2 regions of the Allobosea sp. GW823-FHT02B03 genome follow, and region 2 is predicted to be linked to the other one. Evidence: predicted binding sites of a transcription regulator. Region 2 holds the regulator's gene; the other holds the start of a gene.
The links. Region 2 encodes PhoB, which activates phosphate uptake and scavenging genes when phosphate is short. Its sites were predicted from a motif close to TGTCATNNANCTGTCAT; they were not measured.
Positions count from the first base shown of each region.

Region 1 (4,414 bases), on a different contig from region 2:
GCCTCGCAGTTCGCGGCGCTCGGCTGTGCGGCCGAAGCGGACAGGCTGGCGATGCATGTGCTGATGCGCAGCCAGGGCATCGCGACGCTGGCGACCGCCTTTCGCGACGAGGCCTTCATCCAGCAGGAGGTCGAAGCGATGTCGGCCTGGCTGCGGGCGCTCGAACCACTCGAAAACGCCGCTTCATCGACCTGAGCCATTCGCCGGAAAGGTAGCCCTATGTTCGTCGTCGCGCTCCGCTTCTCCGCCAACAAGTCTCGTGCTGCGGCCCTGATGCCGGCCCATAACGACTGGATCAGGCGCGGCTTCGATGATGGCGTCTTCCTGCTGACGGGCAGCCTGAAGTCGGGAGGCGGCGGCATGGTCCTCGCGCACAAGCTGTCACGCGAAGAACTCGATGCGCGCCTGCGGGATGACCCCTTCGTCGCCGAGGATGTCGTCAGCGCCGATGTCCTCGAGATTGCTGCCGGACGAGCCGATGACCGGCTCGCCTTCCTGCTGAACTGACCGGCAAGGCACGGATAGGATCAGACGCCGATCTTGCCGCCGCCATTGCGGGTGATCGCCACGACCGAGGGGCGCACCGGCATGTCCGGCTTGAAGTCCGGCCAGCGGGTCGAGAGGTCCTCGTAATAGGAACGGCGGCCGAATTCCGGCCAGTCCGGGCCGTCGTCGCCGGGGTGCTGGACCGCGACGAAGGCGGTGGTGTCGTCGGGCGTGAAGCAGGGGCCGCAGAGCTCGGCGCCGTGCGGCACGCGGTAGAACAGTTTTGAGGTGCGGCGTGCCGCGCCTTCGGTGTCGACCGCCCAGAGACCGTCGGTGCGGCCGGTTTCCTTGGGGCCGTTGCCGTCGGTCGCGACCCAGAGGCGCCCGGCCGAATCGACCACGGCGTTGTCGGGCATGCCGAACCAGCCATTCTTACTGGTCTCGGTCGAGAAGCTCGCTCCGACCGCGGCGATGGAAGGATCGCCGCATTTCAGCAGCACTTCCCATTTGCCCCTGGTCGCGGTGAAGTCCCCGCCATCCTCGATGATCTCGATGATGTGCCCGAAGGCGTTCTTGGCACGCGGATTGGCGGCGTCGACCTGATCGTCCTTGCGGCTGGTATTGTTGGTCAGCATCACATAGACGCGGCCGTTGACGCCGTCGGGCGTGATGTCCTCCGGCCGGTCCATCTTGGTGGCGCCGAGCAGGTCGCCGGCGCGGCGGGTCTCGATCAGCACGTCGGCCTGGCTGGTGAAGCCGTTGGCCGTGGTGAGCGGCCCCTCACCGAAGACCAGCGGCAGCCATTCGAGCGTGCCGTCAGCCGCAAACTTCGCGACATGGAGCGTGCCGGAATCGAGCAGGTCCATGTTGGCGGCGCGGTTCGCGGGGTCGAAGCGGCCGGCGGTGACGAACTTGTAGACATAGTCGAAGCGCTCATCATCGCCGAGATAGGCGACGACGCGGCCATCCTTGGCGACGATGTTGTCGGCGCCCTCATGCTTGAAGCGGCCGAGCGCGGTGCGCTTCTTCGGCACCGAGTTCGGGTCGAAGGGATCGACCTCGACGATCCAGCCGAAGCGGTTGGCTTCGTTGGGCTCGCTGGCGAGGTCGAAGCGCTCTTCGAAGCGGCCCCAGGCATAGGGTGAGGAGGGGATGGCGAGGCGCTTGTAATTGGCCTCCTCGCGATGGCCTTCCGGCAGCTTGCCGGAGAAATAGCCGTGAAAATTCTCCTCGCCGGAGACGAAGGTGCCCCAGGGCGTCATCGCGCCCGCGCAGTTGTTGAGCGTGCCGAAAACCTTGCGGCCCGAGGCGTCGGCCTTGGTCCTGACGCGCTCAGTGCCGGCGACGGGGCCGGAAAGCTGCATCTCGGTCGCCACCGTGATCCGGCGGTTGAGCTTTGAATCCTTGACCAGCGCCCATTTTCCGTCGGTCCGGCGGATCTCGGCGACGGTCGCGCCATGGGCCATCGCCTCGATCGCGTAGCGCTCCCTGGTCGCGTTCTTCATCACCGGCTTGCCGTCCTTGATCTCGACGACGCCGGGGAACATCAGATGCGGGTTGGTGTATTCGTGATTGACGAAGAGCACGCCATGCGCGGACGGGTCAGCCGCGCCGGGCAGGGGCAGGTAGCCGACGAAGTCGTTGTTGTAGCCGAACTGCCTGGCCTGGGCCTCAGGCGTCTGTTTGGTGGGATCGAACTGCGGCGCGTCGGGAAAGAGCGGGTCGCCCCAGCGCAGCAGGACATCGGCGTCGTAACCCTCAGCGACATGATGGTCGGTATCGACACCGGCCTCGACCTCCTTGAAGGCGAAGGCCGAGCCTTCGGCGCCGCGCGCTTCCGCCCGTTCGGCAGTCGCCAGCGCCGCGGTCCCGACAGTCGCCGAGATCGCCGAGACGGCGAGCGCGCCCTTGAGCAAGCCGCGCCGCGAGAAGCGCTGGCCGATCAGCTCACCCATCGTCGGGTTGTCGGTCGGGTTCTGGGGGGCGGCGTCCTCGTGCTCGAGCAAGCTCGCGCCGAAGGTCGATTCATATTGCGCATCGTCGCCCATCACCGGCTCTCCATGCTCTAAGCTTGCTTCCGATTGGAACGGTTGCAAGCTAGCCGGAGCGATTGACAGGCAGGTGACGCCGCGAGGTGGCTGGAGCCGAAGCTCAGGCTGCGCGGCTGCGACGCGTCAGGTTCTCGAAGGCATCGGCCAGTCCCTCGGCCTGGCGGGTCAGCGACTGGGCGACGCCGAGCACATCGCCGACGCTGGCACCGGCCGCCTGGGCCGATTCGTTGACCGCGCCGATGGTATGGGCGACCTCCTGGGTTCCCTGCGCGGCGAAGCTGACGCTGCGGGCGATCTCCTCGGTCGCGGCGCGCTGCTGCTCGATGGTGCTCGCGATGGTCAGGGTCGTCTGGTCCATGCCGGAGACGAAGCCGGCGATGCTCTCGATGGCGAGGATGGCCTCGCGGCTATGGGCCCGCATCGTCGGAACCTGGGCGGCGATTTCGTCCGTCGCCTTGCCGGTGCGCTCCGAGAGCAGCTTGACCTCCTGAGCGACGACGGCGAAGCCGCGGCCGGCCTCGCCGGCGCGGGCGGCCTCGATGGTGGCGTTGAGGGCGAGCAGGTTGGTCTGCTCGGCGATGTCGCGGATCAGGTCGACGATCGAGCCGATGGTTTCGGCCGACTGCGCCAGGCTTTTGACGATGACCTCGGTCGTCTGCGCCGCGGCGCTGGCATCATGGGTCTTGGTCGTGGCGCCGGTGACCTCCGCCGCGATGTGCCGGAGCGAGATCGACAGCTCCTCGGCGGCGTTGGCGACGTTGCGGACATTCTCCGAGGCCGCATCCGAGGCGCTGGCTGCTGCGAGGGCCTGCATTCCGGTCTCCTGCACGGTGTCGTTCATGGTCCGGGCAAGCGTCTCGATCACGCGGGCGCTGCCGGCGACCGAAGCGACGACGTCGCGGACCGTAACCTCGAACGCGGCGATCTCAGTCTGGGACGTCTCGCGGCTCTGCTTCTGCACGAGCGTGTAGGTCTCGAGCAGCAGTTCCAGGTCGAACTGGATGGCCTTCAGCAGCGCGGCGCGCAGGGCGATGCGCCGGTTGAGTTCCTTGCGTTGCCAGAAGCGCAGGCGGCCGAGGCCGTCGCGCTGCAGTCCGAGCTCGGCGCCGATCGCATTGCCGACGATGGCATGGCAGATGGCGACGCCATGGACGGGAACGCCATGGTCATGGAAGGCGGTGGCGAGCGTACGTGCGGATGCCAGGAAATCGTCGTCGAGCTCGCCCGAGACCAGCCTGATCCAATGGGCCAGCCGCAGCGCATGGACCTCCGGCTGCTGCATCGCGCGGTGGATCTCGGGCCAAGCTTCGAAACGGTCGTGCAGCCCTTGCAGCAGCCCGGGCATGCGCTCCCGTGCGAAGTCACGCTGGCCGTGCAGCAAGGCAAGGTCGTATTCGTCGATGCGGAAGGTGCGCAGACGCGCGTCGTGCTGGGCGATGGCGTTGCTCATACGCAACTTCTTGGGATCTCGGCGATGGGCTGACAGGTTCGCGAGGACATTGCGAGGAGTTCGAAAACAAAGGCTTAAGCGCGCGCGAAAGGCAGTGAGCCAACGCGAAAAAGCAGTGTTGCGCGCTTGCTTCCTGCCGATCCGGCTGACTATAACCCGCCCCTGCGCGCGGCGCCGGGCTGCCGCAACGATCAGAGCGGAGGCGACCAAGCCATGGCCGGGCATTCCCAGTTCAAGAACATCATGCACCGCAAGGGCAAGCAGGACGCGGTGCGTTCCAAGCTGTTCTCGAAGCTGGCCCGTGAAATCACCGTCGCCGCCAAGATGGGCATGCCCGATCCGAACATGAACCCGCGCCTGCGCATGGCCGTGCTGGCGGCGCGCGCTGAAAATATGCCGAAGGACAATATCGAGCGCGCGATCAAGA
Region 1 covers NZ_JBXAJY010000004.1:654,068-658,481, forward strand. The annotation lists gene AC1REK_RS16645 (TetR/AcrR family transcriptional regulator) at 1-195, shown strand, start outside; gene AC1REK_RS16650 (YciI family protein) at 220-507, shown strand; gene AC1REK_RS16655 (PhoX family protein) at 528-2,534, opposite strand; gene AC1REK_RS16660 (globin-coupled sensor protein) at 2,638-3,987, opposite strand; gene AC1REK_RS16665 (YebC/PmpR family DNA-binding transcriptional regulator) at 4,201-4,414, shown strand, end outside.
Region 1: the regulator PhoB is predicted to act here: its motif matches at 2,597-2,613, upstream of AC1REK_RS16655 (PhoX family protein).

Region 2 (4,414 bases):
GCATCGCGCTGGCGACGCCGATCGGCGTGCTCGCCGGCACCTATCTCGCCGAATACGGCCGCGGCTCGAAGCTCGCCAACCTGATCCGCTTCATCAACGACATCCTGCTCTCGGCGCCCTCGATCCTGATCGGCCTGTTCGTCTACGTCATCCTGGTCGAGCCCTTCCGCGGCTATTCCGGCTGGGCTGGTGGCGTCGCGCTCGGCATCATCGCGATCCCGGTCATCGTGCGCACCACCGAGGATATGCTGCGCCTCGTCCCGGCGCCGCTGCGCGAGGCTGGCTCGGCCCTCGGCGCCCCGCCTTCGGTGGTGATCACCGCGATCACCTGGCGGGCGGCGAAGTCCGGCATGGTCACCGGCATCCTGCTGGCGCTGGCGCGCATTGCCGGCGAGACCGCGCCGCTGCTCTTCACCGCGCTGAACAACAATTTCTGGTTCTCGCCGACGCTGGTCGGCGGCGTCTCCAACCTGCCCGTGACGATCTATCAGTTCGCCTCGGCCCCTTACGAGAACTGGCAGCAGCTCGCCTGGGCCGGTTCGCTGATCATCACCGTCTCGATCCTTTTGCTCTCGCTTATCGCCCGGCGCATCGTGCGCGGCGGCAAGTGAGCACCACGCCCGATCGGAAGGAACATGTCGATGCTCTCGACCCTGGAACTCAGCCCGCAGGTCCTCGACGCCCAGGCGCCGATCCGGATCGCGGTGAAGAACCTCGATTTCTACTATGGCGAGCACAAGGCGCTGAAGAACGTCAATCTCAGCTTCCGTGACCGCCATGTCACCGCGCTGATCGGCCCCTCCGGCTGCGGCAAGTCGACCCTGCTGCGCATCTTCAACCGGATCTACTCGCTCTATCCGGAGCAGCGCGCCACCGGCGAGGTGCTGCTCGACGGCCGCAACGTCATCTCCAACGATGTCGACGTCAACGAGCTGCGCTCGCGCATCGGCATGGTCTTCCAGAAGCCGACGCCGTTCCCGATGTCGATCTACGACAATGTCGCCTTCGGCATCCGTCTCTACGAGAAGCCGCCGAAGTCGGAGCTCGACGACCGCGTCGAGGGTGCGCTGCGCCGCTCCGCTCTCTGGGACGAGGTCAAGGACAAGCTGAAGAGCTCCGGCATGGGCCTCTCCGGCGGCCAACAGCAGCGCCTCTGCATCGCCCGCACCATCGCCCAGAAGCCCGAGGTCATCCTGTTCGACGAACCGACCTCGGCGCTCGATCCGATCTCGACCGGCAAGATCGAGGACCTGCTGGAGCAGCTGAAGAGCGACTTCACCATCGTCATCGTCACCCACAACATGCAGCAGGCGGCGCGCGTCTCGCAGTACACCGCCTTCATGTATCTCGGCGAGGTCGTCGAGTTCGACGCGACCAACACCATCTTCATGAACCCCAACAAGAAGCAGACGCAGGACTACGTCACCGGCCGCTTCGGCTGACGCCCGCAAGTCCGCTCGCTCCCGCCACAGGATCCGCCCCGATGTCCGATCATATCGTCCGTTCCTATGATGCCGACCTCGAAGGGCTGCGCCGCAGCCTGGCCGAGATGGGCGGCATGTCCGAGCGCATGCTCGGCGATTCCACCGTGGCGCTGGTGCGCCGCGACACCGCGCTGGCGCAGAAGGTCATCACCGCCGACCAGCGGCTCGACAACCTCCAGCGCGATGTCGAGGAAAAAGCGGTGCTGACCATCGCCCGCCGCCAGCCGCTCGCCAACGATCTGCGCGAGCTGATCTCGGCGATCCGCATCGCTGCCGACATCGAGCGCGTCGGCGATCTCGCGAAGAACATCGCCAAGCGTGCGGTCGCGATCTCCGGCCAGTTCTCGCCGCCGCACCGCGCCGTGGTCGGGCTCGAGCATATGAGCCGCCTGGTGCAGGCTCAGCTCAAGGATGTGCTCGACGCCTATGCCGCCAGCAACGAGCAGAAGGCGATGGAGGTCTGGCGCCGCGACGACGAGATCGACGCGCTCTACACCTCGCTCTTCCGCGAGCTCCTGACCTATATGATGGAAGATCCGCGCAACATCACCTTCTGCACGCATCTCCTGTTCTGCGCCAAGAACGTCGAGCGCATCGGCGACCACACCACCAATATCGCCGAGACGATCCACTACCTGATCACCGGCCAGTCGGTGGAAGAGAGCCGTCCCAAGCTCGACACCACCAACATCCTGGTCGACCTGCCCGCAGCCAATGGCTGAGCGGACGGGCGCCTGAGCGGAGGCCGGACATGCCTGCACGCATCCTGATCGTCGAGGACGAGGAGCCGCTGACCCTGCTGCTCCGCTACAATCTCGAGGCCGAGGGCTTCGAGGTCGACAGCGTCGCGCGCGGCGACGATGCCGAGCTGCATCTGCGCGATCATACGCCCGATCTCGTCCTGCTCGACTGGATGCTGCCCGGCCTTTCCGGCATCGAGCTCTGCAGGCGGCTGCGCGCCCGGCGCGACACCGAGCGCGTGCCGATCATCATGCTGACGGCGCGCGGCGAGGAGACCGAGCGGGTGCGCGGCCTCGCCACCGGCGCCGACGATTATGTCGTCAAGCCGTTCTCGCTGCCGGAGCTGATCGCCCGCATCCAGGCGCTGCTGCGCCGGGTCAAGCCCGGCCATGTCGTCGGCATGCTGACGGCCGGCGATCTCGAGCTCGACCGGACGACACGGCGGGTGCGCCGCGGCGGCGCCGAGCTGCATCTCGGCCCGACCGAGTTCCGCCTGCTCGAATTCCTGATGCAGGCCCCAGGCCGGGTCTATTCGCGGGCCCAGCTGCTCGACGCCGTCTGGGGGCGCGACGTCTATATCGATGAGCGCACCGTCGACGTTCATGTCGGGCGCCTGCGCAAGGCGATCACCCCCGACGACGCCAAGGATCCGCTGCGCACCGTGCGCGGCGCCGGCTACGCCTTCGACGAGACCTTCGCCCGCGGCTGAGGCTTCAGCGCGGCGCGGCGACGATCACCGCCGCGCCCGCGAGACACAGCACCGCCCCAGCCAGATCGAAGCGATCCGGCGGGACCTTCTCGACCAGCCACATCCAGCCCAGCGACGCGACGATGTAGACCCCGCCATAGGCGGCAAAGGCGCGCCCGGCGGCGGCGCTGTCGATCAGCGTCAGGAGCCAGGCGAAGAGCGCCAGGGCGAGGAGCCCCGGCAGCAGCCACCAGGCCGATTTGCCGAGCTTGAGCCAGGCCCAGAAGGTGAAGCAGCCGGCGATTTCGGCCAGCGCGGCCCCCAGATAGATCGCGAAACCGGTCATGGCGCTTCGGCCAGCCGGGCAAAGACCGGGCGGTAGGCTTCCGAGGCCAGCGGCGACAGAGCGCTGGCATCGGCGAAGGCGAACCAGCGGATCTCGCTATGCTCGTCATTGGCGATAGTTGGATCGCCGCCATCCCAGCCTGTGACGCTGAACAGATGCCACAGGGCCGGCGAGACGCCGTCGCTCTCCGTCGTCTCGATCGTGGTGAAGTGCGCGAATGTGGTCGGCGTGATGCCGATCTCCTCCTGCAATTCGCGGATCAGGGCCTGATCGGCCGTTTCGCCGGGCTCGACATGCCCGCCGATCGTGTCCCAGCAGGATGGCCGGTTCCGGCGATGCGATGCCCTCAGCCCGAGCAGGACGCGTCCGCCCCGGATCGGCAGGGCGCAGGCATATTCGACAGGGCCCGCGGTTTCGTCGGCGCGCATCGGCGTCTCTCCCACCAATAGAAAAGCCGGCCCGAAGGCCGGCTTTGATGGCTCGATCGGCTCCTGCCGGATCAGGCGCGCACCTTGCGGTCGCGGCGCCGATCCGTTGCCGGCTGGTAGGCGATGCGGGCGTGATAGCCGCAATAGGGCATGCCGGTCAGCGAGCGGCCGCCGCAGAAGCGGAACTCAGGCGAGGTCGGGTCGCCCATCGGCCAGCGGCACATGTATTCGCGCAGGTCCATGATGGTGACGCGCTCGGAGAACGGGATCACCACCTCCTCGGCGGGAGCCGGGACGTGCTCGGCTTCCGGCTCCGCCTCGATCTCCGGGACGAATTGCGGGGCGAGCGCGGTGTTGCCGCGGGTCATGCCGCCACCGCCCGCAGCCGGGCTGGCCATCGGATGCGCCGGCGGACGGGTCGCGGGTTTGCGCGGGCGCGGCGCGGCCGAGCCGGGATTCTTGGCGCGGCCCGAAAGGCCGAGACGGTGGACCTTGCCGATGACAGCATTGCGGGTGACGTTGCCGAGTTCGCCGGCGATCTGGCTGGCGCTCAGGCCGTCATTCCAGAGCTTCTTGAGCAGTTCGACGCGTTCGTCGGTCCAGGCTCCAGCTTCGCTCATCGATTTCACCTGTCTTCGTCATGCCTTGCCGATAGCGGGCGAGGCATAGGGAAAGATCATGGCGGAATCCGATATCGGCAGCGTCCGTCGGAGAACGGAAACCGCTA
Region 2 covers NZ_JBXAJY010000006.1:438,212-442,625, reverse strand. The annotation lists gene pstA (phosphate ABC transporter permease PstA) at 1-611, shown strand, start outside; gene pstB (phosphate ABC transporter ATP-binding protein PstB) at 636-1,442, shown strand; gene phoU (phosphate signaling complex protein PhoU) at 1,484-2,206, shown strand; gene phoB (phosphate regulon transcriptional regulator PhoB) at 2,236-2,934, shown strand; gene AC1REK_RS22245 (YnfA family protein) at 2,939-3,259, opposite strand; gene AC1REK_RS22240 (NUDIX hydrolase) at 3,256-3,687, opposite strand; gene AC1REK_RS22235 (GcrA family cell cycle regulator) at 3,759-4,307, opposite strand.